DNA from 3 places in the Alcanivorax sediminis genome. Region 3 is predicted to be linked to each of the others. Evidence: predicted binding sites of a transcription regulator. Region 3 holds the regulator's gene; each other region holds the start of a gene.
The links. The regulator FNR, encoded in region 3, switches genes on or off when oxygen is low (the NO sensors DNR and NnrR bind a similar motif). The targets are predictions, from matches to a motif close to TTGATNTANATCAA.
Positions count from the first base shown of each region.

Region 1: cyoA (ubiquinol oxidase subunit II) is a predicted target of FNR. The motif match lies at 1,078-1,091, and genes of this name have one in related genera.
Region 2: GFN93_RS17095 (oxygen-binding di-iron domain-containing protein) is a predicted target of FNR. The motif match lies at 2,642-2,655, and genes of this name have one in related genera.

Region 1 is NZ_WIRE01000001.1:1,602,352-1,612,014, forward strand. Features, by position in the region: gene GFN93_RS07270 (MFS transporter) at 1-1,042, opposite strand, end outside; gene cyoA (ubiquinol oxidase subunit II) at 1,191-2,183, shown strand; gene cyoB (cytochrome o ubiquinol oxidase subunit I) at 2,222-4,222, shown strand; gene cyoC (cytochrome o ubiquinol oxidase subunit III) at 4,215-4,844, shown strand; gene cyoD (cytochrome o ubiquinol oxidase subunit IV) at 4,841-5,197, shown strand; gene GFN93_RS07295 (SURF1 family protein) at 5,325-6,020, shown strand; gene GFN93_RS07300 (ATP-binding protein) at 6,063-7,397, shown strand; gene GFN93_RS07305 (response regulator transcription factor) at 7,399-7,950, shown strand; gene GFN93_RS07310 (VOC family protein) at 8,131-8,553, shown strand; gene GFN93_RS07315 (DUF3301 domain-containing protein) at 8,635-8,976, opposite strand; gene GFN93_RS07320 (DUF1415 domain-containing protein) at 8,973-9,539, opposite strand.
Region 2 is NZ_WIRE01000004.1:104,921-114,583, forward strand. Features, by position in the region: gene GFN93_RS17080 (penicillin-binding protein activator) at 1-1,167, opposite strand, end outside; gene rsmI (16S rRNA (cytidine(1402)-2'-O)-methyltransferase) at 1,258-2,088, shown strand; RNA gene rnpB (RNase P RNA component class A) at 2,251-2,628, shown strand; gene GFN93_RS17095 (oxygen-binding di-iron domain-containing protein) at 2,725-3,507, shown strand; gene mraZ (division/cell wall cluster transcriptional repressor MraZ) at 3,857-4,297, shown strand; gene rsmH (16S rRNA (cytosine(1402)-N(4))-methyltransferase RsmH) at 4,297-5,235, shown strand; gene ftsL (cell division protein FtsL) at 5,232-5,498, shown strand; gene GFN93_RS17115 (peptidoglycan D,D-transpeptidase FtsI family protein) at 5,495-7,216, shown strand; gene GFN93_RS17120 (UDP-N-acetylmuramoyl-L-alanyl-D-glutamate--2,6-diaminopimelate ligase) at 7,213-8,691, shown strand; gene GFN93_RS17125 (UDP-N-acetylmuramoyl-tripeptide--D-alanyl-D-alanine ligase) at 8,688-9,663, shown strand, end outside.
Region 3 is NZ_WIRE01000001.1:2,623,269-2,632,931, forward strand. Features, by position in the region: gene GFN93_RS11980 (hypothetical protein) at 1-445, opposite strand, end outside; gene yaaA (peroxide stress protein YaaA) at 519-1,292, shown strand; gene GFN93_RS11990 (sll1863 family stress response protein) at 1,375-1,680, opposite strand; gene GFN93_RS11995 (universal stress protein) at 1,695-2,612, opposite strand; gene fnr (fumarate/nitrate reduction transcriptional regulator Fnr) at 2,609-3,322, opposite strand; gene hemN (oxygen-independent coproporphyrinogen III oxidase) at 3,391-4,764, opposite strand; gene GFN93_RS12010 (sulfite exporter TauE/SafE family protein) at 4,830-5,627, opposite strand; gene ccoS (cbb3-type cytochrome oxidase assembly protein CcoS) at 5,614-5,847, opposite strand; gene GFN93_RS12020 (heavy metal translocating P-type ATPase) at 5,811-8,201, opposite strand; gene GFN93_RS12025 (FixH family protein) at 8,198-8,719, opposite strand; gene ccoG (cytochrome c oxidase accessory protein CcoG) at 8,688-9,663, opposite strand, start outside.

The sequences.
Region 1 (9,663 bases), 1.0 Mb from region 3:
AGCCGAGCAGGATGAAGGTGTCCTGCATGACCGGGCTGCCGCCCATCAGCAGCGGGGTGAGCAGGCTGAACACGCCGATCATGGCAGCCAGGGCGCCCACGGTGGTGCGTTTGCCGATGCGCGCGGCGATCCAGCCGGAGCCGATGGTGGCCAGAATGCCGACGAAGCCGCCGACGATCTGTACGGTGAGGACCTGGGCCGTGGTCTGGGTGCCCTGGAAGGCGATCCAGGACAGCGGGAAGATGGTCACCACATGGAACAGGGCGTAGCTGGCCAGGGCAGCGAAGGAGCCGATGAAGATGTTGTGGCCTTCTTCGCGCACCATTTCGGTGGTGCGGATGGGCTCCAGTTCTTTCTCCTGCATGGCTTCGGTGTACTCATCTCCCAGCACCAGACGCAGGCGGGCAAACAGGGCCACCACGTTGATGGCGAAGGCCACGAAGAACGGGTAACGCCAGCCCCAGCCGAGGAAGTCGGCGGCGCTGAGGCTGTTATAGAGGTACAGGAACAGGGCGCTGGCAATCACAAAGCCCAGCGGGGCACCCAGCTGGCCAATCATGGCGTACCAGCTGCGTCGCTCTTTCGGAGCATTCAGGGCCAGCAGGGAGGGCAGACCATCCCAGGAGCCGCCGAAGGCCACGCCTTGCATGATGCGCAGCAGGGCCAGCAGGGCGATGGCGTAGCCACCGATCTTTTCATAGCCGGGCAGGAAGGCGATACCGGCGGTGGCCGTACCGAGCAGGAACAGGGCGGCGGTCAGTTTGACGCCGCGCCCCCACTGGCGCTGGATCCACATGAACAGCGCGGTGCCAAAGGGCCGTGCCACAAAGGCCAGGGCAAACAGGGAGAAGGCGTAGAGCATGCCCTGCAGCTGCCCGGTAAAGGGGAAAAACAGCTGGGGAAAGATCAGTACTGAGGCAATGCCATACACGAAAAAGTCGAAATACTCGGAAGTGCGGCCGATGACCACGCCCACCGCGATCTCGTTGGGGGCGACGTCGGCGTGATGCTGGCCCGCCGGGGCCGTCATGCTAGGGGTCATAAATGCGCCTTTACTCTGCCTTGTTGTTGTCTGCATTGATCCAGATCTACTTAGGACTTTAAGCCGATGGGACAAAATGTCCAATACCGGCTACCACATTGCTTGGCTAAGGTGCTCACATATCCCATAAGCCAACCGAAGTACGCCAATGCAAATAGCCAACTTTTTGCGTGGGGTGGTGTTGACCCTGCTGGCAGCCGCACTGCTAACCGGCTGCGACACGGTGGTAATGTCCCCGTCCGGAGACATTGCCATGCAACAGCGTGACCTGCTTGTCTGGGCCACGATCCTGATGTTGCTGGTGATTGTGCCGGTGATCGTGCTGACCCTGTGGTTCGCCTGGCGCTACCGCGAGACCAACGAGGACGCCACCTACGCGCCGGAGTGGACCCACTCCACCGTGCTGGAACTGGTGATCTGGTCGGTGCCGCTGTTGATCATCATCGCGCTGGGCGCCATGACCTGGGTGGGTACCCACAAGCTGGATCCCTACCGTCCGCTGGACCGCATCGATGCCCAGACCCCGGTACCCGCTGATCTGGAGCCGCTCACCGTGGAAGTGGTGGCGCTGGACTGGAAATGGCTGTTCATCTATCCGGAGCAGGGTATCGCCACCGTGAATGAGCTGGCGGCGCCGGTGGATCATCCGATCCGCTTCAAGATCACGGCTTCCACCATGATGAACTCGTTCTTCATCCCCGCGCTGGCCGGGCAGATCTATGCCATGGCGGGCATGGAAACCAAGCTGCATGGCGTGATCAACGAGCCGGGCGTGTACAAGGGCTTCTCCGCTAACTACAGCGGGGCGGGCTATTCCCATATGAAGTTCGACTTCCACGGCCTGTCCGAGGCGGACTTTGAGGCCTGGGTGGCCAAGGTGAAAGCCAGCGAGCTCAACCTGGACCGCGACACCTATCTCGAGCTGGAAGTGCCCAGTGCCAAGGTGCCGGTCACGCTGTATTCCGACGTGGACCCGACCCTGTATCACGGCATCCTCAATCGCTGTGTGGCGCCGGGCACCGTCTGCATGGAAGACATGATGTATCACCCGGGACAGGGTGGTCACGCCGGTCATGGCACCCATCAGGCTGACGGAGCAGACGCTCACGGCGGCCAGCATGAAGGTGGCCATCATGAATAAGACCGACTTTCCGATTTACGCAGTAGCAGGTGTTGCCCATGTTTGAAAACCTGGACCTGACCAAGCTGATCTTCGGACGCCTCACCTGGGAGGCGATCCCTCTCCACGACCCGATCATTCTCGGTACCTTTGCCGTGGTGGCCATCGGTGGCGTTGCCATGCTGACGGCCATTACCCGCTACAAACTGTGGGGTTACCTGTGGAACGAGTGGTTCACCACCATCGACCACAAGAAGATCGGCATCATGTACATCATTCTCGGCCTGGTGATGCTGCTGCGCGGCTTTGCCGATGCCATCATGATGCGTCTGCAGCAGGCGCTGGCCTTCGGGGATTCCGCGGGCTATCTGCCGCCGGATCACTACGACCAGATCTTCACCGCCCACGGTGTGATCATGATATTCTTCGTGGCCATGCCGCTGGTCACCGGGATCATGAACTACCTGATCCCGTTGCAGATCGGTACTCGCGATGTGGCGTTCCCGTTCCTGAACAACTTCAGCTTCTGGATGACCACTGGTGGTGCTGTCCTGATGATGATGTCCCTGTTCGTGGGTGAATTCGCCAAGACGGGCTGGCTGGCCTACCCGCCATTGTCAGGGATATTGCAAAGCCCGGGCGTGGGGGTCGACTACTACATCTGGTCGTTGCAGATTGCCGGTGTGGGTACCCTGCTGTCGGGCGTGAACCTGCTGGTGACCATCGTGAAGATGCGTGCCCCGGGCATGAGCCTGATGAAGATGCCGGTGTTCACCTGGACCTCCCTGTGCACCAACGTACTGATCGTGGCCGCCTTCCCGGTGCTGACTGCGGTACTGGCCATGCTGTCCATGGACCGTTATCTGGATACCGCCTTCTTCACCAATGATCTGGGCGGCAACGCCATGATGTACGTGAACCTGATCTGGATCTGGGGTCACCCGGAGGTGTACATCCTGATCCTGCCGGTGTTCGGTATCTTCTCCGAGATCGTGGCCACTTACAGCCGCAAGCCGCTGTTCGGTTACACCTCCATGGTCTATGCCACCGTGGTGATTACCGTGCTGTCCTACCTGGTATGGCTGCACCACTTCTTCACCATGGGCTCGGGGGCCAGCGTGAACTCGTTCTTCGGGATCACCACCATGATCATCTCGATCCCGACAGGCGCGAAGATCTTCAACTGGCTGTTCACCATGTTCCGTGGTCGCATCAAGTTCGATGTGCCGATGCTGTGGACCGTGGGCTTCATGGTCACCTTTGTGATCGGCGGCATGACCGGCGTGTTGCTGGCGGTACCGCCGGTGGACTTCGTGCTGCACAACAGCCTGTTCCTGATTGCGCATTTCCATAACGTGATCATCGGCGGTGTACTGTTCGGTCTGTTCGCGGGTATCACCTACTGGTTCCCGAAGGCCACTGGATTCAAGCTGGACGAGTTCTGGGGCAAGATCTCCTTCTGGTTCTGGCTGATCGGCTTCTACTTTGCCTTCATGCCGCTGTACGTGCTGGGCCTGATGGGCGTGACCCGTCGTGTCAGCCACTTCGAGGATCAGTCCCTGCAGATCTGGTTCCAGATTGCTGCCTTCGGTGCGGTGCTGATCGCCGTAGGTATTGCGGCCTTCCTGATCCAGCTGGTGGTGAGCTTCAAGCGTCGTGAGGCGCTCAAGGATGAAACCGGTGATCCGTGGGATGGCCGTACCCTGGAGTGGTCCACCTCTTCACCGCCGCCGCCGTACAACTTTGCCTTTACGCCTCGCGTGCACGATCTGGACGCCTGGTGGCAGATGAAGCAGCACGGTTTCCAGCGCCCTGAGTCCGGCTTTATCCCGATTCACATGCCCAAAGGCACCTGGGCGGGCATCGTGCTCTCCGGTATCAGTGTGGTGGTGGGTTTTGCCCTGATCTGGCACATGTGGCTGCTGGCCGGTGTGTCCTTCGTGGCCCTGATTGCGACAGCGATCTACCACACCTTCGATTACGACCGTGACTACTACATCCCGGCGGAAGAAGTAGAGCGGATTGAAGCGGAACGTACACGGGTGCTTGCCAATGTCTGATAACACCATGACTGCCAACGCGCAGAAGGCCCCGCTGGAATTTCTCGTGAAGGGGGATCACCACCCCCAGAACGGCACCCTGCTGGGCTTCTGGATTTACCTGATGAGCGACTGTTTGATCTTCGCTTGTCTGTTCGCCACTTACGGTGTGCTTGGCCGCAGTTATGCGGGCGGGCCCACCGGCATGGAGTTGTTCGATCTGCCTCTGGTGGCCATGAACACCTCCCTGCTGCTGGTGTCGTCCATCACTTACGGTTTCGCCATGCTGCAAATGCAGGCCAACCGGGTGAAGGGCACCATGTTCTGGCTGGCTATCACCGGCCTGCTGGGCGCCGGCTTCCTGGGCCTGGAACTGTATGAGTTCCATCACCTGATTCACGTGGGCGCTGGCCCGCAAACCAGTGGCTTCTGGACCGCCTTCTTTGCGCTGGTGGGCACCCACGGTCTGCACGTGTTCTTCGGCATCGTGTGGCTGGTGACCCTGCTGTTCCAGCTGAAGAAGCGTGGCCTGATTCCGGAAAACAAGCGTCGCGTCTTCTGTTTGTCCATGTTCTGGCATTTCCTGGACGTGGTTTGGATCGGCGTGTTCACCTACGTTTACCTGATGGGAGTGCTGCCATGAGTGAGCATACACACGATCATGACCACCACGAGGTGGAAGGTCCCCACGTTACCCTGAAGGAATATGTCACCGGCTTCGTGCTGGCGGTGATCCTCACCGTGATTCCGTTCTGGGTGGTGATGGGCGATGTGTTTGACAGCTCCACCACCACCGCCATGGTGATCCTGGCGTTTGCGCTGGTGCAGATTGTGGTGCACATGGTGTATTTCCTGCACATGAACTTCCATTCGGAAGGCGGCTGGAACATGTTGGCGCTGATCTTCACATTGATCCTGGTGTTCATCACCCTCGCAGGTTCCCTGTGGGTGATGTACAACCTGAACGTGAACATGATGCCGGGGATGATCAACTAGCTTAGCTGGTTCATCCCACCGTAGGAGCCTGCCTGCAGGCGAATCTGTCTTTGTTGGTGAGGGATCACCTGCCGGCAGGCTTCTACGGATTTCTTCCCCTCTCCTCCACGTTTGAAGAGGCATGATCATGGCTCGTCGGCGTTTTCTCTCTTTCCTGTTTCTGTTGCTGGCGGCCGTGGCGTTTGCCGGCTTTATGGCGCTGGGCATCTGGCAGGTGAAGCGGCTGGCCTGGAAGGAAGATCTGATTGCCCGGGTGGAGGCGCGAGTGCATGCCGAGGCTGTGGCGATACCGGCGAATTGGCCCGCGGTGAGGGAAGACAGCCACGAATACCAGCACGTTACAGTGAGCGGCGAGTATCGCCCGGAGGCCGTGTCACTGGTGGCGGCGGCCACGGAAGAGGGGCAGGGCTACTGGGTGATGGCGCCGTTGCAGCAGGCCGATGGCCGCTGGGTGTATATCAATCAGGGCTTTGTGCCGCAGGCCGAGCGCAAGGCTGCCGAGGCCGGGACATTCACGCCGGAGGGGGCGGTGACGGTGACGGGGCTGTTGCGCATGAGTCACCCCGGTGGTGGCGTGTTACGTGACAATGTGCCTGCCGAAAACCGCTGGTACTCCCGGGATGTGCAGGCCATGGCGGCCCGGCAGGGCATTGCGCCCGTGGCGCCCTTTTTTGTGGATGCGGCTCGAACCAGGGAGGCCCTGCCGGTGGGCGGGCTCACCGTTATCCAGTTCCGTAACAACCATCTGGTGTATGCCATTACCTGGTTCGCTCTCGCGCTGGGTATGGTGCTGGCCAGCGTTCTGGTGCTGCGGCATCGCTGACGCTTTCACGTGGAAGCCGTTACACTTGGCGGCATGGATAACATGAGTACAACCGATTCCGCCAACCGGCATCCGCTATCTGCCCTGCGCAGCATGCTGGGTAGTGGCAATGATGATGCGACGGGCCGCAAGAACCTGCAGCTGCTGATTCAGCTGCGCTGGCTGGCCATGTTTGGCCAGTTCGCCACCATTCTGGTGGTGCGCTTCGGGCTGGATGTGCCGCTGCCGGTGTCGAACATGCTGGTCGTGCTGTTCGGTCTGTTGCTGTTTAACGCCCTCAGCGTACTGCGCCTTCGCGTTCGCCGTCCGATTGGCAATACCGAACTGTTTTGCTCGTTGCTGGTGGACGTGGGCACTCTGACCATCCTGTTGTTTCTCAGCGGCGGGGCCACCAATCCCTTCGTGTTTTTGTTCCTGCTGCAGGTCATTCTCGGCGCGGTGCTGCTGGAGGCCTGGTCTACCTGGGTGATCCTGATTGTGACCACGCTGTGTTTCGGCTGGCTGGCCTGGTACGGGCATCCTTTGCCGATGCCACTGGATCATTCCAAGGGGCTGTTCAGTCTGTACATCGAAGGCATGCTGATCTGTTTTGTGCTGAACGGCGGCCTGTTGGTGATCTTCATCAATCGCATTAATCGCAACAAGCGCCAGCGCGATGAGCGTCTGGCAGAGCTGCGTCAGCGTGCGGTGGAGGAGGAGCACATTGTGCGCATGGGTCTGCTGGCCTCGGGAGCGGCCCATGAGCTGGGTACGCCGTTGGCCACCCTGTCGGTGATTCTGGGTGATTGGAAGCACATGGAACCGTTCAGGAATGATTCGGACATGGCCCAGGAAATCGCCGAAATGCAGACCCAGGTGCTGCGTTGCAAGTCCATCGTGAGCGGAATTCTGCTGTCTGCCGGGGAAACCCGTGGCGAGGCCTCTGAAGAAACCACGGTGCGTGAGTTCCTGGACGAGCTGGTGGACGAATGGCGCGATACCCGGCCGGTGAAGGATTTCATTTACATGAATGATTTCGGTACGGATCTGCGCATTGTGTCTGATGACGCACTCAAGCAAAGCATTCACAACGTGCTGGATAACGCGCTGGAGGCGTCGCCGAACTGGGTGCGGCTGGATGTGCACCGCGAAGACGAAACACTGCTGATTTCGGTGACAGACCGGGGGCCAGGGTTCCCGGAAGAAATGCTCGACAGCATTGGCCGGCCGTATCAGTCCACCAAGGGGCGTCCGGGCAGTGGCCTTGGGCTGTTCCTGGTGATGAATGTCTTGCGCACCCTGGGCGGCAATCTGCGCGCGCGCAATCTGGTTCAGGGTGGTGCGCTGGTGACCTTGTCGCTGCCCCTGAACACGGTCACGCTGGAAGAGGAGGGCTGACATGTCTGATGCCATCGAGAATGAAGAGCGCCTGTTGTTGATAGTTGAAGATGACGAAGCGTTTGCCCGTACCCTGGGTCGCTCCTTTGAGCGTCGCGGCTATACCGTGGTGACGGCGGACAGCCATGAGGCGATGGAAACCGTGCTCCAAACCCATAACCCGGGTTACGCCGTGGTGGACCTGAAGATCAAGGGCGAAGCCTCCGGGCTGGCCTGTGTGCAGACGCTGCACAAGCACAATGCACAGACACTGATTGTGGTCCTGACCGGCTATGCCAGCATCGCCACGGCGGTGGAAGCGGTGAAGCTGGGGGCTTGCCACTATCTCGCCAAGCCTTCCAATACCGATGACATTGAAGATGCCTTCCAGCGTGCCGAAGGCACCACCGAGGTGGCCCTGACGGCACGCTCTTCGGATCTGAAAACGCTGGAGTGGGAGCGCATTCACGAGACCCTGGCCGAGACCGGCTTCAACATTTCCGAAACCGCTCGCCGCCTGGGCATGCACCGCCGCACCCTGGCCCGCAAGCTGGAAAAACAGCGGGTGAAGTAAAGCAATTAATAGTTAACAGTGAATAGTTAATAGCTAAATTCAAATTCAAAATATTATGCGTTAGATAAGCGTTGCGCAGGAGCGTCGCTGGCGTCGCTTCAAAAAAACTCCTCCCCTGTCGAATTGTTGTCATGTCATTCGATTAGCTATGGATAGCCAATCATCTCAAGGAGAGAAACCATGTCTGATCTGTCGATCAACCCCTACCTGAATTTTTCCGGGAACTGTCGTGAAGCCTTCGACCTCTATGCCCGCATACTGGAAGCGCCGGTGGCATTTCTGATTACCATGGGGGAATCCCCGATGGCGGATCAGGTGCCCAAAGCGATGCATGATCGTATCTGCCATATCTGTCTCAAGCGCGATGGGCTAACGCTGATGGGGTCTGATTGTCCGCCGGATCAGTATGAAACCCCGCAGGGGACCATTATCAATATCGGGGTGGAAACCGCGGAGAAGGCCGAAGCCGTGTTTGCCCAGTTGAGTGAAGGAGGCAAGGTCACCATGCCGCTGGAAGAGACCTTTTGGGCAACGCGGTTCGGAATGTGCGTCGACCGGTTTGGCGTACCTTGGATGGTGAACTGCGACAAGCCCATGCCGTAATTTTAGGGGCATAGCCCTCGCTGTGGCTCGAGATCGCCATGCGAGCATGGCTCCTACGGGGTGAGGTTGTATGGGGTTACGTTAGTGCAGGCGTTCCGGGGGAGGGGTGTAGCGGTGGGGAGGCAGGTCTACCCGTTGCACAACGCCGCCCATGACGATGGTGTGCCCCTGGTAGCGCTCGCCGCCAGTGACGGTGAATTCAAACCGGTAGATGCGGGTGATGCGCAGCTTGCCGTTGCCGTCCCGTTGCAGAGCCAGCTTGTCCATGCCTACCGTGTCATCGAGAAATTCCACTTCTTCCCGCTCACAGTATTTGCGTGTGTAGCCCAGCGCCCGTTCGCGGATGCCGTGGGAGCGCCAGAACAGGGCCGCGATGATGATCACGGCGGTGACCAGAAAGATATCGCCGAGTTGCAGGTTCACCGTGAGGCTCCCGGCAGGCTGCCGAACAGGCTGACCCACTGCTCCTCGGTGAGGTTGTCCAGTGTGTCCATGTTGCGCTCGGGAATGGCTTCCGGGTCCGGATAACTGGCGAGGCCCTGTTCCAGGCTGTCCTCACGCAGCAGGTGCAGAATCGGGAAGGGCGCGCGGTTGGTGTAGTTGCTTGGGTCATCTGCTTCCGTGTCGGCAAACTGGTAGGCCGGATGAAAGCTGGCGATCTGGAAGGTGCCAACCCAGTCCTGCTGTTCCAGCAGCGCATCGGCGAGATCCAGCACGTCATTGTAGTCGTAAAAGTCTTCCAGTTGATCGGGGATGATCAGCAAGGTGGTATCGATGGTGCTGGCGGGGGTGGTGGCCAATGTTTCCAGTTCGTCGTAAAGGTCCTGCAGCAGGGTTTCCACATTGCGGCTGTCACTGACCGCGAAGCGTACCTGCCCTTTCTGGAACGGCTTGCGGGCGAAGGGGCACAGATTCAGGCCAATCACCACTTGTTCCAGCCACTGGCGGGTCTGATTGATGTAGCGGGTTTTTTCCACGTCGTTCATTCTGTGATGCGCTCTATATGTGTCGTAGGGCGGTATGCCCGGTTTTGTGGGATCTCGGCTGCAAGCGATCCGAGCCACAGCGAGGCAAACAAGAAGCGAGTGTCGAGTGACGAGTTTCGAACGG
Region 2 (9,663 bases), on a different contig from region 3:
GGCCTGGTTGCTGCCTTCACGAACGCCCTGACGGGCAATCTGGCGGGCTTCATCCTCCGGGGCCAGACCAAACTGGAAAAAGTTTTCCGGTACCTGGTCAGTCTCGATGTAGTTCAACGCCAGGGTGGTGACGGGAAGGGTGCCCTGGGCAGCAATGGTGGCTGCTTTTTCCTTTGATAAAGGGCCCAGCACGAAATCTGCGCCATCATTAATGGCTTGCTGATACACCGCCAGAATATTATCCGGGCCGGAGTCGTAGAATCGCAGGGTCGGGCTCAGGCTGTTCTGCTTCTGCTGATAGTGGGCTGTCATGATGCCCTCCTGCAGCGTCTTGCCTACATTTTGCAGTGGGCCGCTGGTGGGCAGCAGGATAGCCACCTGACTGGGGCGATGGCTGGCGGCTTCCTTCAGGGCATCCAGCATGGCTGGCACATCAGAGATGGCCGGGTGGGTGCGCCATTGGGCGCTCCACTGGTCCAGCCGTGATACCTGGGCGTCAAGGTCGGCAATCGGGTCGCGGTAGAGTTGTGCCAGGGTGAGCCAGCCACGCAGGTCGCCGCTGCTGGATTGAATGGCGCTCGCCAGTTCCTGCGGTGACAACTGCATCAGCAGTTGCCAGATCATTTCGTGGTTGTAGTCCTGATCCTGATCGTTAAGCAGCGGGTGAGCGGCAACCCGTTGTTGCAGGCTGTCGATCAGTTGCCCTTCCATGGCCAGGGCATCGGCGCGTAACAGGTCCAGTTGCGCCTGTTGTTCCACAGGGTATTGCTGGATTTCTTCCTGGTAACGATTCAGCAGCTCTACTGCCGGTGCTGCATTTTGCTGGGCAAGGGCGGCACGGCCACTGAGCAGAATCCACTGAAAGCGCTTTTCGGTAGTCAGTGAAGCGGGACTCAGATCGGCCAGTAACTGTTCGGCATCCTCCGGACGCTGTTGCTGCAGATATTCAGCTGCCCATGCCAGGGTCAAGTTGATGCGAAACTCCGGCGTTGCCTGGGCGTTTATTTGGGCGCGCGCAACTGACAACGATTCCGGCGCCTTGTCCATACCGCGGGTTTGCTCCACGGGCAGGGTTGCGGGTTGGCCTGTGCCGGTTGGGGTGGTGCTACAGCTTGCGAGTGCAAAGGTGGCGACCAGTGCAATCCAGTATGCCTTCTTGAAATCCATGGCGAGAGTCGTATTACCAGAATGGAGCGGCTATTGTAGGCGCTTCGTAGTAGGGTCTCCAGCGGCCAGCCATAAGGAAGTTCGACAATTATGAACTCTGTCTTGTATGTAGTGAGTACACCCATCGGGAATCTGGACGATATTTCCCGTCGCGCCATTTCCGTGCTGGAAGAGGTGGACTGGGTGGCGGCAGAGGATACGCGGCATAGCCAGCGTTTGCTGGATCAGTTGGGTTTGCGCAAGCGCATGATTAGTTGTCACGATCACAATGAAAATCAACGCAGTGCAGAGCTGGTTGCGCGAATGCAAAATGGTGAAAAAGGTGCGTTGATCAGTGATGCCGGCACACCGTTGGTGAGTGATCCGGGCTATCGGTTGGTGCGAGCCTGTCAGGATGCGGGCGTTCAGGTGGTGCCGGTGCCGGGGGCCTCCGCTTTGCTGGCGGCATTGGCCGCAGCGGGCCAGCCTTCGGATCGATTTGTGTTTGAAGGTTTCATTCCTTCAAAAGGGGCGCCCCGTCAGCAAGTCATTGAGCGACTGGCTGCAGCGGATGTCACCAGCATTATTTACGAGGCACCACACCGTGTACTTTCCTTCCTGGAGGCGCTGCGAGAGGTGGTCTCGGCAGAGCGGGAAATCACCCTGTGCCGTGAGCTGACAAAACAGTTTGAAACCATCCGTCGTGGGCCGGTGGCTGAACTGTGCGACTGGGTGGCCGGCGACAGCAACCAGCAGCGTGGTGAACTGGTGCTGATCCTGTCTCCGTCTGAATTGGCAGCAGGCTGGAGCGACAAGGACCAGGCGTTGGCCAAGCTGCTGCTGGCCGAACTCCCTGCGTCCCGGGCCGCCAAGATTCTGGCAGCGCATACGGGGATGAAACGGCAGGAGGTTTATGCACTGTTAGAGGCAATGAATAATTAATAATGAATAGTGAATAGTTCGCGAACTGGCCTGTTTGGTCTTCAGGCGCATGAGGCCGCGTCCAGCGATTGGGTGCGGCCTCATGCGTTTCTGGCCCAGAAAAGCGTCGTCGTGCCGCTATTAACTGTTCACTGTTCACTGTTAACTGATTACACTCGCCCCCGGATCGGTCAGACAGTCGCTGGCAGCGCCCTTCTTTGAAGGGACTGCTGGAGGAAAGTCCGGGCTCCGCAGGGCAGGGTGCCAGGTAACGCCTGGGGGCCTCACTGGCGACGGTGAGGCTACGGCTAGTGCCACAGAGAAGATACCGCCCGTTCCTTCTTCGGAGGGTTCAGGTAAGGGTGAAAAGGTGCGGTAAGAGCGCACCGCGCCGCTGGTAACAGTGGTGGCAGGGTAAACCCCACCCGGAGCAAGACCAAATAGGGATCCAATGGCGTGGCCCGCGCTGGATCCGGGTAGGTTGCTAGAGGCTGATGGCGACGTCAGTCCCAGATGAATGACTGTCCACGACAGAACCCGGCTTATCGACCGGTCCACCTAATGCTCAGCCGCCTTGATGTGTATCAAGGTGTTATCAGTCTAAATGACTAGACTGCACTCCCCCGCTAACGGGATTCCCTGCCGGAGAGTGCGCGCATGTCCCAGATCGACACCCTTTATAGCCGTGATGATCATGAGGTGCTTCGCTTTGCCGATCTGGTGACGGGGGAAGGCGTGCAGGCTAACCAGTTCTGCATTCGCCATGGTCAGCGAGCCGCCTTGATTGATCCGGGTGGTGATCTGACCTTTACTCCGCTCAATATTGCCCTCAGTCGGCTGATCAAGCTGGAGAACCTTGAATACATCCTCGCATCCCACCAGGATCCGGACATTATTGCGTCCTTGCCGCGCTGGCTGATGCATACCCCTTGTCAGGTTGTGGTTAGTCGTCTCTGGTCACGATTTCTGCCGCATCTGGCTTCCAGTTACGAGATCAGCCGGATGGGGGATCAGTTGCAGGCGCGCATTCAGGGCGTGGGGGATCAGGGGGCGGTCTTGCCGTTTGGTAACGATAGCCTGTGGGTGTTGCCTGCCCACTTTCTGCATTCGGTGGGTAATTTCAGTTTCTACGATCCGGTCAGTCGCATCCTGTTTTCCGGGGATGTGGGCGCCTCTCTTGGTGGTGAGGAGGGCGAGGTGACGGATTTCAATGAGCATGTGCACAGCATGGCCGGTTTCCATCGCCGCTATATGGCCAGCAACCGGGCTTGCCGCCTGTGGGCGGGGATGGTGCGCAAGCTTAATCCTGCCATGATTGTGCCTCAGCATGGAGGGTATTTTGTCGGCGAGCAGGTGGGTCGCTTCCTGGACTGGTTTGCGGGTCTGGAGTGCGGTGTTGACCTGATGTCAGAGGCCGATTTCCGCATTCCGGCAGCTTGAAGTGATTTTTGAAATAAAAAGCGCGGTTAGTAATAACTAATTTGTCTAACACTTAAAGTGCTTTCTCATCAGCGTGCCCCAGCACTCTGATTCGTCTCGAAACTCCCTCCGTTGATCACCTCCCATTTTCATGAATGGGTGCCTTTGTGTGCCCTAACAGACTGATTTGTCTAGGAATTCTTTTACGTTTATGCAGCCGGGTTTGCTTGACTTGGGCTTCGCTGTGGCCCTAGAGTGTCTCATTGTGGTGAAAAGTGGGAAAAAGTGGGTTTTTGAGTGCGGCAAGTGTCGCCAAGTGGGTCAAGGCCCGCGGGCAGGAACCACCTAACCAAGAGACAGAGGACGGCCAGTGTTTACTGGGAGCACATCACTCAATCTGGATGCCAAGGGGCGGCTGACCATGCCGACCCGGTACCGCGCTTCGTTGATCGAAGCCTGCGGCGGCCAGCTTGTGCTTACCCGTCACCCCTTTGACGAATGTCTGGCGCTCTATCCGCGTCACGAGTTCACCGAAACCGCCAACAAGCTGTCTGCCCAGCGGGATTCCAACCCTCATGTGCGTCAGCTCAAGCGTCGTTTTCTTGGCCAGGCGGTAGAAATCGAAATGGACAGCAATGGCCGACTGCTGGTGCCGCCGGAATTGCGTGCGGCCATTGGTCTTGAAAAGCAGGCCATGCTGATCGGTCAGATGCACCGCTTTGAAATCTGGACAGCAGAAAGCTGGTCAGAAGAAGACAGCATCCTGGATCCGGAAGCCTTGCCGGACAGCGTGCAGGAGTTGTCTTTCTGATGACCGACACAGGGAAGCAGTACGAACACCTGCCAGTGTTGCTGGAGGAGGTACTGGAAATGTGGTTTAGCCGTAGTGACGGTTTTTACGTGGATGGCACCTTCGGGCGGGGTGGTCATAGCCGTGCGCTGCTGGCAAAGCTGGATGCAGAGGGTCGCCTGACCGGTATTGATCGTGACCCCCTGGCCATTGCCGAGGGTGAAAAGCTGGCAAGCGAAGATAGCCGTTTCCAGATCAAAGCCAGCCGCTTTGATTGCCTGCCTGAGGTGGTAGCGGAGCAGGGCCGGCCGATTGATGGTCTGCTGCTGGATCTGGGGGTGTCTTCCCCGCAGCTGGATGATGCCGGCCGCGGTTTCAGTTTCCTGCGTGACGGCCCGCTGGACATGCGCATGGATCCCACTTCGGGTGAAAGTGCTGCGGACTGGCTGGCGCGGGCAGAAGAGAAGGAGATTGCGGATGTGTTGTATCGCTATGGCGAGGAGCGCAAGTCGCGCTGGATTGCCAAGCGCATCTGCGAGACCCGGAAGGAACAACCGATCACCCGAACCTTGCAGCTGGCTGACCTGATCGAGTCGGTGCTGGGGCGGAGTGAGCCGGGCAAGCATCCGGCCACGCGCAGCTTTCAGGCGTTGAGAATACATATAAACGGGGAACTGGATGCGCTGACAGAAGTGCTGGAACAGTCCCTGGAGACGCTCGCCATCGGCGGGCGTCTCGCCATTATCAGCTTCCATTCTCTGGAAGACCGGATCGTGAAGCTGTTCATTCGCGATCATTCCGGCCGGGCTCCGAAAGGGCGCGGTGGCTTGCCGTTGGGTGATGAAATGCCGCAGCGGCTGGAGCCGATTGGCAAGGCAATCCGCGCCGGCAAGGCGGAGCTGAAAGTGAATGTCCGCTCGCGCAGTGCTGTATTGCGAGTGGCGGAGAAAGTGGCGTGACCGCGCCGTGGGCAATTCGCGGTCTGGTGGTGCTGATTGCGCTGTCCGCCCTGGCGGTCAGTTACAGCGTACATCAGGCTCGCCGCCTCACCGACGAGAGCCAGAAACTGCAGCAGCAACAGACCCGCCTGGAAAGTCAGTGGAGTCAATTGTTGCTGGAGCACAGCACCTGGGGCAGTTATGCCCGGGTGGAGCGCCTGGCACGTGAAAAGCTGGGCATGAAGTTACCGAAAACTGATGAGCGAGTGCTGATTCGACCATGAAGAACCGGGTCCGCAAGACACGGCAACCTAACCTCCGGACACGCTGGCGCTTTGTGCTGGGGTTCTGGGCGGTGTGTGCCTGTCTGTTGGTGGCCCGGGCTGTGGATCTGCAAGTGATTCAGCACGACTTCCTCGCGCATCAGGGCGATATTCGCAATCTGCGCGTGGAGCCGCTGGCCGCGCACCGCGGTGTGATCCGTGATCGGGCAGGGCGCCCGCTGGCTGTGAGCACCCCGGTGATTACGCTCTGGGCTAACCCCCGTGAAGCACTGGCCCATCAGGATGCCTGGACGCGCCTTGGCAACAATGGCGTGATCAGTCAGAAGGAGTTTGCCAAGAAAGTTCGTCGTCACGAGAACCGCGAATTCGTTTATCTGGAGCGGGGTCTGGCACCGGAAACGGCCAAAAAGGTGCTGGATCTGGATGTCCCCGGCATCCATTCGCTCACCGAGTACCGCCGCTACTATCCGGCCGGTGAAGTGTCCAGCCATGTGGTTGGCTTTACCAATATCGATGACGAGGGCCAGGAGGGCACCGAGCTGGCCATGGATGCCGCGCTCGAAGGTCACAGTGGTCGCAAGAAGGTGGTCCGTGATCTGCTGGGCCGTGTGATTCAGGATATTGAGGTTCTCAAACCTGCAGAGCCGGGCGAAGATGTCACCCTCAGCATCGATCTGCGCCTGCAGTATCTGGCCTATCGTGAGCTGCTGGCGGCAGTGCAGAAGCACAAGGCACGTGGTGGCAGTGCGGTGGTGGTTGATGCGCATACCGGTGAAGTGCTGGCTATGGTCAACCAGCCTGCCTACAACCCGAACAACCGCGGCAACATGGATGCTGCGGCACTACGTAATCGCGCGGTCACTGACTTGTTCGAGCCGGGCTCCACTATGAAGCCCTTTACGGTGGCGGCGGCACTGGAAATGGGGATGGTGACACCCTCCACCACCATCAATACCCATCCAGGCACTCTGCGAGTGGGTACCAAGACCATTCGCGATCACCGTGACTACGGCATCATCGACATTACCACCGTGCTGACCAAGAGCTCCAACGTGGGCACCAGCAAGCTTGCGCTGGCCATGGATCAGCAGGCGCTGCCAGATTATCTGGAGCGTTTCGGCTTTGGCCAGGCCACAGGTATTGCCTTCCCGGGTGAGAGCGACGGTCTGTTGCCGCTGCGCAGCAAGTGGCGCGATGTGGAGCGTGCGGCACTGTCTTACGGTTACGGTTTGAGTGTGTCTGCGGTCCAGTTGGCCCAGGCTTATGCGGTGATTGCCAACGATGGCAAGAAAGTGCCTCTGACTCTCAAGAAGGTCACGGGTGTGCCGCAGGGTGAGCAGGTTATCGGTGAGGAAACCGCGCGTCAGCTGGTGCAGATGCTGGAAACCGTGGTCAGCCGTGAAGGGACGGCCAGCCGGGCCCAGGTGCCGGGTTATCAGGTGGCCGGTAAGACCGGTACCGTACACAAGGTCGTCTCCGGTGGTTATGCCGATGACAACTACATTGGTCTGTTTGCTGGTCTGGCGCCGGCAACGGATCCGCGCATCGTTACTGTGGTGGTCATCGATGACCCTCGCGGCGATGCCTACTATGGTGGTCTGGTCGCCGCACCGGCATTTTCCAACATCATGAGCGGGGTGCTGCGAACCCTGCACGTGCCACCGGATCGGCCCGAGGGGCTGCTGGCGGGCGCGCCGGACACGGAGGATCGTTCATGATGAGCCTCCAGCAATTGCTGCCCAATCTGAACCTGCCTGCCAACGTGGCAGGTATCGTCGTTTCTGGCCTGCAGTTGGACAGTCGTCAGGTGCAGGCGGGTCAGGCCTTTGTCGCGGTGCCTGGTGTGGCCAGCGATGGCCGACATTATGTGGCGCAGGCGGTGGCGGCGGGTGCCGCTGCGGTGCTGGCCGATGCCGAGCAGGGGCCGTTCACTGTCAGCTACGAACAGCAGGTGCCCTGTGTGCATGTGCCGGAGTTGGCCGGGCAGGTTGGTGATGTGGCTGCGCGCTGGTTTAACGAGCCGGCGGCGCATATGGCGCTGACGGGAGTAACCGGCACCAATGGCAAGACCAGCATTACCTGGTTCCTGCGCGATGCGCTCAATGCACTGGGCAACCGTTGTGCCCTTGTCGGCACCCTCGGTGTCGGGCTCAAGGGTGAGGAGCAGCACACCGGTCATACCACCCCGGATCCGATTACCCTGCAGGCGGCCCTGGCCAGCGCCCGCGATGCCGGTGCGAATTGCGTGGCGATGGAAGTGTCCTCCCATGCGCTTGATCAGAAGCGGCTGGGCAACACTCCGGTGACGACGGCAGTATTCAGTAACCTGAGCCGTGATCATCTGGATTACCACGGTGACATGGAGTCCTATCTGGCGGCCAAGTCAGTGCTGTTTTCACGCCCGGGTGTGCGTCTGGCCGTGATCAACTGTGACGACCATGCCTCGAATTCCTTGCTGAGCTGTCTGGCAGATGGCGTTCGCTGTGTCACCTTTGGTGGCCAGCAAGGTGCCACCGTACGTTGTGAAAAGGTGGCATACGATACCCATGGCATGCACGCCACCCTGAATGTGGCCGGCGAAGCCGTCAATGTGGCTCTGCCGTTGTTTGGTCCGTTCAATCTCAGCAACCTGATGGCGGTGGCTGCCATCCTGCATGGTCAGGGTGTGGAGAACGCGATGCTTGGCAAGGCGTTGTCAGCAGTGACACCCGTGCCGGGACGGATGGAACCGGTGAGCGCCGCGCAGGGTCCCACCGTGATCGTGGATTATGCCCACACCCCGGATGGCCTTGAGAAAGCTCTGCAGGCCTGCCGTGCGCACTTCGACGGCAAGCTCTATTGCATTGTCGGTTGCGGCGGCGACCGGGATACCGGCAAGCGCCCATTGATGGCGAAAGCCGCTGAAGCGCTGGCGGATGTTGTGGTGTTGACCAGTGACAACCCGCGCAGTGAAAACCCGCAAACGATTATTGAACAGATGCAGGCCGGATTGACTCATCCCGAAAGTGCCATGGCCATCGTGGAACGTGCCGACGCGGTGGTCGATACCGTGCGTCGTGCCGCCGCCGGCGACGTGATTCTGCTGGCAGGTAAAGGTCACGAGGATTACCAGGAAATCAATGGCGTTCGTTACCCCAGTGATGATCGCGAGCTGGCGCGTAACGCCTTGGCCGCGCTGGGAGGTGACCAATGATGTGGTTGTCCCAGATCGTCCAGTGGACCGGCGGAGAGCTGGTGGGTGATGACGTGCAGATCAATGCCGTGGTGACGGATACCCGCGCCATGACGCCTGGCTGTCTGTTTGTGGCGCTCAAGGGCGAGCGTTTTGATGCTCATGATTTTCTCGCCCAGGCAGCAGCCGAGGGTGCAGTAGCGGCGCTGGTCGATCGCGATCAGTCGGCATTTGCCAATGCGGTGAAGGTCGACGATACCCGCCATGGCTTGGGCAAACTGGCCAGTGGCTATGCTGACCAGTTTACCGCGGATCGCATGGCGGTCACCGGCAATGCCGGCAAGACCACGGTAAAGGAAATGGCCGCAGCCATGCTGGGTGCCGATACCCTGGCCACCGCAGGCAACTTCAACAATGACATCGGTGTGCCGCTGACACTATTGCGGCTGCGTGCCGAGCACCGCTATGCGGTGATCGAACTGGGTGCCAATGCGCCCGGTGAAATTGCCTGGACCAGTGCGTTGGCCAAGCCCCGTGTGGTGCTGGTCACCAATGTGACCGGAGCGCATCTGGAAGGCTTTGGTTCCATGCAGGGCATTGCCAATGCCAAGGCGGAAATCTTTGGCGGCTGTCAGTCCGGAGGTCAGGCAATCATCAATGCGGATGACAGTTTTGCCGATTTCTTTGCCGGTGAAGCGGAAAAAGCCGGGCTTCAGGTGATGCGCATCAGCACTCGTGAAGCGGCAGACCTTTATGCCGAGCAGATTGTCCTGCAGCAGGACAAGGTGACCTTTGTTCTTCAGCCTTCCGGGCACACTGTCACCGTGCCACTGGCCGGTGCCCATCAGGTCAACAATGCGCTGATGGCGATTGCCGCTGTTCGTGCTCTGGGCGTGTCCCTGGATGACGCCTTGCCGAGGCTTGAGCACCTCAAGCCTGTACCAGGTCGTATGAACCTGCATTCGGTAGACAAGGGCTTGCTGGTGGACGACA
Region 3 (9,663 bases):
TATCCGGCTTCTTGCCGGCCTCCGGATGCCGCGCAACCAATGCGAAAGAGTAATGCCTGCCCGCAGGGATGAAGAGCTGGAGTAACTGCTGTTGCTGATCAATAACGTCGCAATCGCTTGCTCCTGAGGCGCCATTGCTGCAGGCAAAGGCGCTTGCCTGCAGGGTAATGCCTGCCAGATCCAGGTCACTGTCATTAAATATCGTCCCGGTGAATCGCACCCCCGATTCGGAGCTCACCATGTCAGCCACTTCCACGCGGATGCCCTCCGGCGGGAGGGTGACCTGATCACGCTTGCCTGGATTGACAACCCCGTATATCACCACGGACGACACTATGGCGACGATTGTCGCGGTGACCGCAAACACTCGCTTGCCTCGCTGCCAACTGGCAAGCAACAGCGTGACCACGGCGATCAACATCGTTAATAACAGCAATAGGCGCATTTCACCTCCTCATGTGCAGACCTGCGCTGCTTTGATTCATATAATCCCACAGCGACATGTAAAGGAGAACATCATGCTGATCGTAGTTTCCCCGGCCAAAACGCTGGATTATGAAAGCCCTTTGCCCACCTTGAAAACCACGCAGCCTCGCATGCTCGATGACAGCGAGGTTCTCATCGATCGGGCGCGCCAGCTATCACCGGCGGATGTGGCCAGCCTGATGAAGGTCAGTGACAAAATCGCGCACCTGAATGTGGAGCGGTTCGCTCAATGGCAGCGCCCCTTCAACAAAAAAAATGCTCGCCCGGCAGCGTTTGCGTTCAAGGGCGATGTCTACACTGGCCTTGAGATCGAAACGTTTACCGACTCCCAGTTAGAGCGGGCGCAGAGTCATTTCCGCATGCTCTCAGGCCTCTATGGTGTATTACGCCCACTCGATCTTATGCAGCCGTACCGCCTGGAAATGGGCACCAAGCTCGACAATGATCGAGGAAAGGATCTCTATGCATTCTGGGGCCACACTATCACTGATCAGCTCAATGCGGATATGAAAGCATTGAAAACGGATGTCCTGGTCAATCTCGCCTCTAATGAATACTTCAAATCTGTGAAAGCCAAAGATATACACGGCCGCATCATCGAGCCTGTATTCCAGGACGAGAAAAACTGCAAGTTCAAGGTAATCAGTTTTTACGCGAAGAAAGCGCGAGGGTTAATGGCCGCCTGGATTCTGAAGAAGGGGATTAAAGACCCTGCAAAACTGGTGAATTTCGATGTGGCGGGCTATCGCTACTGCGAAGACGAATCCACGGCAGACAAGCCGGTATTCAGAAGAGGAGAACAATAGGCAGGCGGACGAGTGCAAGCAGGAAACGCAAAATCCGACATTGACCAGGCTTTGCGTTTCAACACTCGCAACTCAATACCGATTAGTTATCCTTGTCCTTGTTTTCAAACTCGCTTCTGGCCGCCAGAAGACCGGTTTTGAGGCCATCCCAGGCAATTTCGAGACCATCCTTGATGTCCTGCCAGGCATCTTCGCTGCGGGACTCCAGGTCTTCCAGCTTGGCTTCAAACTCTTTCCGCTGTTCATTGAATTCCGACAGCTTCTCTTCGGCTTCCTCTCGCCACTCGTGGCTGAGATCGCCAATGCGAGCCGCCAGGCGGTCACGCTGATAATCCCAGTCTTCCAGTTTCTGACGGACAGAATCTACAAAGTCCTTTTTCTCTGACATGGTCTTCTCCGTAATCAGGATTTCCAGGGGGTCTGAAAATCATCAGGCTTAACCACCAGCACATCACAGCTGGCCCGGGTTATAACGGCTTCGGCAGTGGCTCCCAGTAGCAGCCGTTCTGGCAGCTTTCGGTGCACGGTACCGACAATCAGCAAATCTACGTCGTTATCTTTGCAGTAGTGGGACAGGGTAGGGGCCACAGCCCCCTCAAGCATGACCAATTGATCAGAGGCAAAACCCTGGCCACTGGCGAACCGCTTGAATACCGCTTTCTGGCTCTCCTTGATATCTTCAAGGCTGCCACTGAACTCGGACAGGGCTTCCCCCATGAGCAGCACCAGGCTGTCGTCTACCGCATCCATGACATGGCAGACTTTCAGCGAGCCATCCAGCTGCTGCGCTATCGCCTGCGCCTGCGCGGTGACTTTCACCGACAATGAGTCAACCTCATCCTTGCCCGTCTCAGGGTCCACCGCCAGTAGTAGAGAAGGCGGGTTCTGCCAGGGTTGGCTGTGGATACAAAGCACATCACATGGCGCCTTGCGGATCAGCTGCCAGTCACGCGGGGTGAACAAGTGTCGCTTCAAACCACTCTCGGCACTGGTGTGCACCACCAGCACGGCGGGGTTGAATTGGAGGATGATGTCGCGCAGCGCATCGATTTCACGCTTTTCCCACAGCACGTGCGCGCTGCAGGTCATGCCGTGGGCCAGTGACGCGATCCTCTTCTCCCAGGCATGACGAATTTGGGTCGTGGCGGCCTCCAGTCTCTGCTTGTCATAACCCACCGCACGCACCATGGCGGAGCAATAACCGTTAACGGCAATAACGAGCGAGGTGCCACGGGCGGCGGCCAACTGCTTGGCCTTCTCAAAAGCGGGCTGAGGCGACTTGAGATCGGTATCCAGCACGACCATGACAGGCTGTGTCACAGGGAATCCTCCAGGGCAGGATCATGACCACACAGTTTGCCACGATCGAGAATCTCTACCTCACGGCCTTCTGCTCGCAACCAGCCGTTTTGCTGGAAACGAGTGAAAATGCGACTCACTGTTTCAACCGCCAGGCCAAGGTAGTTGGCAATGTCATAGCGAGACATGGGCAGTCGAAAAGCACGGTGACTCAGGCCTCGGCGCTGATGACGAGCCGACAGCGAAAGTAGCAGGGATGCCACTCGGTCATCCGCATTCTTCTTGCTGAGCAGCATGTGTAGCTCACGATCAGCCCGAATTTCATTACTCATCAGACTGAAAAAATGATGCTGTAAAGACGGAATTTTCTGCGACAACGCTTCCAGCTGCGAGAAGGGGATTTCACAGACTGTGGCCGTTTCAAGCGCTTTGGCATTGGAAATGTGATGAGCGGTACTGATCCCATCCATGCCAAGCACTTCCCCGGGCAGGTAAAAACCAGTGACCTGCTCATCCCCCTGATCACTCAGCACATAGGTCTTGATGGCACCGGATCGCACGGCATAGACCGCCTCAAAGCTGTCCGAAGCACGGAACAGGTGCTCGCCACGCTTTAGCGGGCGGCCTCGGTGAATAATATTGTCCAGCTGGTCCAGCTGGGCGGGGGCAACAGCCAGAGGCAGACAAACCGGACTAAGGCTGCATTCGCTACAGGAAACATGCTGTGACACGGGGTAACTCCCAAATCTTACGCTGCGTAAAGACACTGTCAGTGTAGTCCAACAGCGTCAATAATCACTCAGAGAATACGGCTATATTTTACTGTCGGCTTCTCAGTCATGTATTGATCAAAAGGCTGCACCAGGGCCCGGCTGACCAGCCGGCCCTGATCGGTGATTTTCAAATGATCCGCCGACAGGGTCACCAGGCCCTGATCGGCGAAAAAAGCCCAGCGCTGGAGCGCGTCGGCAAAGGTTTCAGCAAAATTGACGCCCCAACGCTGCTCAAAGGCGGGGATATCCAGATGAAGGTCGCACAGCAAGCGCATGATGACATCTTGGCGAATGCGATCATCCGAAGTTAGCAGATAGCCTTTTTCAATAGGGATCTGGCCATTTTCGACCCGGGTTTGCCACTGCTCGATGCCTTTCTCGTTCTGGACGTATAAATCGCCAATCTGACTAATGGCGCTAACCCCCATGGCGATCAGGTCTGCATCACCATGCAGACTGTATCCCTGAAAATTCCGGTGCAGTAGCCCATTCTTCTGCGCCACTGCCATTTCATCGGTCTCCAGAGCGAAGTGATCCATGCCAATGAAGCGATAGCCGGCACTTTGCAACATCTCACCAGCCCGGACATACATCCTTACTTTCTCCTCCGGGGAGGGCAGTTCATGACTGTTGATCTGTCGTTGTACCTTGAAGCGGTCTGGCAAGTGCGCGTAGTTATACAGCGAGATTCGTTCCGGTTTCAGCGTAATGATCTTGTCCAGGGTGCGCATCATGGAGGCTTCTGACTGGCGTGGCAGCCCACTGATCAGATCCAGATTGATGGAGCGGAAACCGAAATCTCTTGCCCAGTGCATGGTGTCTCGGATCATTTCCCAGGACTGGATTCGGTTTACCGCCTCCTGAACGCCGGGGTCCAGATCCTGGACTCCCAGGCTGACACGATTGAACCCCAGCCCCCGCAGCAGCCCCAACCGCGAACGATCTACAGTTCTCGGATCAATCTCGATGGCATAGTCACCCCGGTCATCCTCACGCAAGTTGAAGTGCCGGGCCATGTCGTAAACCAGCTCGGTCATTTGTGCATCGCTGAGATAGGTCGGAGTACCACCCCCCCAGTGAATCTGGGTCACCTGACGTCGATCATCGATCATGGCCGAGCGCATGCGAATCTCATGCTTCAAGTGCTTGAGGTATTCTCCAGCCCGAGCGCGGTTGGCGGTGATAATGCGATTGCAGCCACAGTAGTAACAAACCGTGCTGCAGAACGGGATATGGAAATACAGTGACAGGGGCCGCCGTGCGGCGTTGCCTTCTTGCACGGCGGCGACCAGATCATCCTCGGTAATACCGGAGTGGAAGTTGGGGGCGGTCGGATAGGAGGTGTACCGGGGCCCGGGGCCGCCGTACTGATGGATCAGTGATTCATTCCATTCGACCACAATTGTTCCTCCCACAAAGATGGGAGGATTATCACGCTGCCAACCAGCACCAACCTTGATATGGATCAATGGTCATGGTGATGAGTCTCAGAATGGCCCTGGGGGAGTGCGTCATTCCCCAGGGTGGGCTCCAGCTTGGCAGCATGCTGATGCATGGCATGGCCTTCACCGTTTGCCATCTGCCACGCCATGAACAGGAACAGCACCGCCAGCACCAGAGTCAGTCCAACGGCTATTTTGCGGGCTTTTGGCCCTCGAAAAGCCTGCAACTGTGACGCCACGACCCCCGTGGTGGCTACCGGAATAACCGTGATGGCACCAAACACGGCCATAACCGCGCCCCCGGTGAATGCCTCACCACTGGTTGCAGCCAGGGCCAACGCGGTATAGACCAAACCACAAGGCAGAAAGCCCCATAGCATGCCAAGTAACCAGGCCTTTAGCGGATGATCCAGCGGCATGAGCTTTCGTGTGAGGGGCTGGAGGGTTCGCCAAAGTCCCTGGCCAAGCCGCTCCAGATGAGCAAGAAGGCCACCCTTACCAGATAAATGCATTGCCAGCAGTAGCATCAGGACACCGGAAAGCGCCAGTCCGAACGCCATGGAAGGACCGGGAAGCCAACCGAGCAGTTTGTTGCCAAGGCTACCTGCAAGGAGGCCGAGCAGCGTATATGTGGTCACCCGCCCCAGCCCGAGAACCGCTTGCCACCACCACAGCGCGGCCCCCTGGCGTTGATGCTCCGGAACCGCAAAAGTCAGCGCACTACTGATACCGCCACACATCCCCACACAGTGGATACTGCCGGTCGCCGCGATGATGGCGCTGCTGGCTAGCAGGGCCAGCAAGGATTCAGGGTTCATCATGGTTTTGCCTGTCCGCCCTGGGTTGGCTGTCGCTTTGAGCCGATGGGTCTGGCCGGCGTTTTCCTCGGTCACGGCGCTGCTCACGGTCATCAAAGACGACTCGCCAGGAAGCATTATCCAGATCTTCGAACTGATCCTTACGCAAGGCCCAGAACAGGAAAGCGATGGCTCCGCCTAAAAAAATCAGCGCCAACGGGATGAGGAGGATGACAATTTCCATCGACTTATCCGGGATGCGTTAAAAGTAACCAACAGAGAGCTGGCAGACATGCCGATGGCCGCTGCCCAGGGAGGAATCCATCCTGCCACGGCGAACGGTACAGCAATCACGTTATAAAGTAGCGCCCAACTCAGGTTCTGACGAATCAGCGATTGGCAACGCCGAGCCAGGGCGGGCAGGGCAGGAGTGGCATCCAGGCGGTCATGCAGCAGGTACAGACCGGCTGCACGCTGGGTAAGACTGGTCGCATTGGCCGTCGCCACAGACACCGACGCAGCGAGCATGGCGTTGGCATCGTTGATGCCATCACCCACGATCATCTGCGGCGCGCTCTGCTCCAGTGTTTCCACCCAGCGTTGTTTGTCATCCGGTGTCATACCGGCCTGCCATTCCCCAATCCCGGCCAGTGCCGCAATCTTGCTGGCAGCACCGGCGTTGTCACCCGTGGCCATTCGGCTGATGATGCCCTGGTCACGCAGCCGACTGACAACCCTTTCCGATTCCTCACGAAGGGTATCCTCCAGCAAAAGCTGAAGCTGCAGTTGATTATCTGCATAAAGAGCGAGACAGGTGGTGCCGTCGCGAGCACTCTCAGGATCACCACCGATGCGCCACTGCTGATGATGACGCACTCCCTCTGCCCCGGACCGTGTGGTGACGACATCGTGCACCGCAGCATCACGCACCACATGCTGAAAAGCACGGGCCAAAGGGTGAGGGTTCTGCCACTCCAGTGCAGCGGCTATGGCGAGAAGCTCGTCCTCTGAAAGCGCGCACCCCGTCGTGACTGATTTACGGATTTCTACTATGGAGAATTGCCCCGTGGTCAGCGTACCGGTCTTGTCGAAAATGGCACCTTTCACCGTCGGCAGCTTGAGTAACTGCCTCGGTGAGGCGACCAGCACACCATTCTTGAGTGCCGCCCCGAGGGTGGCGGAAAGGGTAAGCGGTACCGCCAGCGCCAAGGCGCATGGACACGTCACCACCAACACGGCCAACGTATGCTCGAATGCAACGGCGGGACCCGATGACCAGTGCCACGCCATGGTGAAGGCCGCCAGCACCAGCACCCCAGCCGTAAACAGCGGGGCAACCTGTTGCCAGTCTCTGACTACCTCCATACGTTCCTGCTGGGCACGATCCACCTGCTCGCCAATTTGCGCCATCAGGCTACTCGACACCGTACCACTGGCTTCTACTACCAGCCCCCCTTCGGCTACGCGGGTGCCGGCATGGATGCTATCTCCCAGGCTTCTGCGCACCGGCAGGGATTCCCCCGTGAAAGCCGATTCGTCCAGCGCTGCTTCGCCATTCACGACAACGGCATCCACCGGTACCGTATCACCCTGAATCAACTGCAGCTGATCGCCCGGTTGCACCTGCCGGACACTGATCCAGACCGGCAGGCCACCATCATCAATACGTCGAACCGCCTGGGGCAGGGTATCGCCCAATTGTTGATAGCTCTCATGAATGGCACGCCGCTGCCGTTGTTCAAGCCAGCGGCTGGTCAGAAGAAAGAACACAAACATGGCCGCGGAATCGAAATAGACATGTCGCCCACCGGTGGCCATCACCACCAGGCTCCCGCCCCAGGCGAGCAACAGAGCCAATGCGATAGGCACATCCATGGTGAGTCTCGCGCGCCTCAGGCCAAGCCAGGCTCCCTGAAAAAATGGCCAGCCCGCATAGAACACCACCGGCGTAGCCACCAACAGGCTGGCGATGCGAAAGACCCATTCATACACCGCGTCCTTGCCATCGAAAGCTCCGATGTAAAGTGCGGTGGCGTACATCATGGCCTGCATGGCACCCAAACCTGCCAGGGCCAGTCGGCCTACCAGCTGGCGCTGTTCGCGTTTTTGCTGTTGGGTTTGCGAAGGGTCTCCTGGCAGGGTGACGGTATAGCCGAGGCGAAGCACCCGCTCAGCGGTGGCTTCGGCATCCGCCTTGCCATCGAAATCCACCAACAGAGTCATTCCGGCCAGGTTGACCGACACCGCAGTTACACCGGGCTGTTCACGAACGGCTTTCTCGATGAGCCAGCTACAGGCAGCACAGGTCAGGCCACCCAGCTGTAACTTGAGACGCTGCCCGCCAGGAATATCGCTGATGTGCGGAGCCACCAGTTCCGGAACGCGGAACAGTGCGCGGTTGAGGGCCGTACGGGTTTCATCCGGCACAGGCGCTTCGCTTTCCCTGACGCTGTAATAATCATCCAGCCCAAGACCGTAGATGGTTTCTATGGCTGCTGCACATCCAGGACAGCACGCATCACGCGCGCCTTCTGGGGTGCGCGCCTCAAACGCTCCGGATGGAGCAGGGTTGCCACAGTGCCAGCAGGAGTCGGTCATGAAGCCGGTACGGCTCCCAGGTGCAGATTGTCACTATCGGTGAAGATGGTCTGGTACAAACGCCAGTGATTCCCCTCAGCAGTCACGGTGACATTGCGACGACCATCCTGGGGTAGAACACCGTCCCCGCGGTACTGATTGTCTTCCAGGTTAACCAGCTCAATCACCACATCCCGGTCTGCCAGCGTGGGATGACGCATGGCCACCTTGATGGAAGAGGGCATGGGAATCGCGGTATCGGCCAGCAGGCGAGCCTGCACCCCGGCACCCACCTGTGACAGTTCAAGGCGAATACCCAGTCTTGCCGCCAGCTGCTCCTGTTCTGCAGAACGGTTGATGGCCTTGCCTTCCTTGTACCACTCATCCACCACCGGGTCGTCGGCGTTCACAATGGCGATATAGAGGGTGATCAGGCCGGCAACCACCGCAGTGGCAGGCAGCAGGATCGCCATCCAAAGGAAAGGATGGCGATACCAGGCCTTTTCATCACCGTCCAGGTGCGATGAATCGTGATTCATGGCGCTTCTCCAGATCAGGGTCATCCAGCGATCTGACAGTGAACCAGATAGTGGAGGAGGGGACTTCATTCACATAAGGATCGTAACTGACCGTGACGGGCAGATTCAGTGTCTGGCCGCCCTGCAGCGTGAAGGTTTTGTTGGTTTCCATACTCAAACCTTCCGGGCCATCCAGAATCAGCTCATAACGCTGTGCCTGTTGGCTCTTGTTGAGAATCACCAACCGGTAAATATTCTCGATGTTGCCCGCGCTGGTGGTGCGATACAGCTGGTTGCGATCGCGCAGCACATCCACCTGCAGTGGCACCCGGCCATACAGGCTGGCCATGAACAGAGTGCCCATCACCAGTAACGCCGCCCCGTATCCGATCAGGCGAGGCCGAATAACGCTGGAAGGCTTGTGCTCCAGCGCATTTTCCGTGGTGTAGCGAATCAGGCCACGGGGTTTATTGATGTGATCCATTACATCGTCGCAGGCATCAATACAGGCGGCACAGGTAATGCACTCATATTGCAGGCCGTCACGGATATCGATGCCAGTGGGGCAGACCTGGACGCACATGCCACAGTCGATACAGTCACCTAAAGGATTCTCCGTATCGGCCTGTTTTTTCTTGGCACCTTTGCCGCGAGGTTCGCCTCTTTCCTCGTCGTAGGACACGATCAAGGTGTTGCGGTCGAACATCACACTCTGGAAGCGGGCATAGGGACACATGTACAGGCACACCTGCTCACGCATAAAGCCGGCATTGCCATAGGTGGCCACGGTGAAGAAGCCTACCCAGAACAATTCCCAGCCCCCCCAGCCAAATGTCAGGATCCGGGCAGACAAATCGGTAATCGGCGAGAAATAGCCAACGAACGTCAGGCCGGTGAGAAATGCCAATAGCAGCCAAAGCACATGCTTGGAACCACGGCGCAGGATCTTGCTGGCTGTCCAGGGT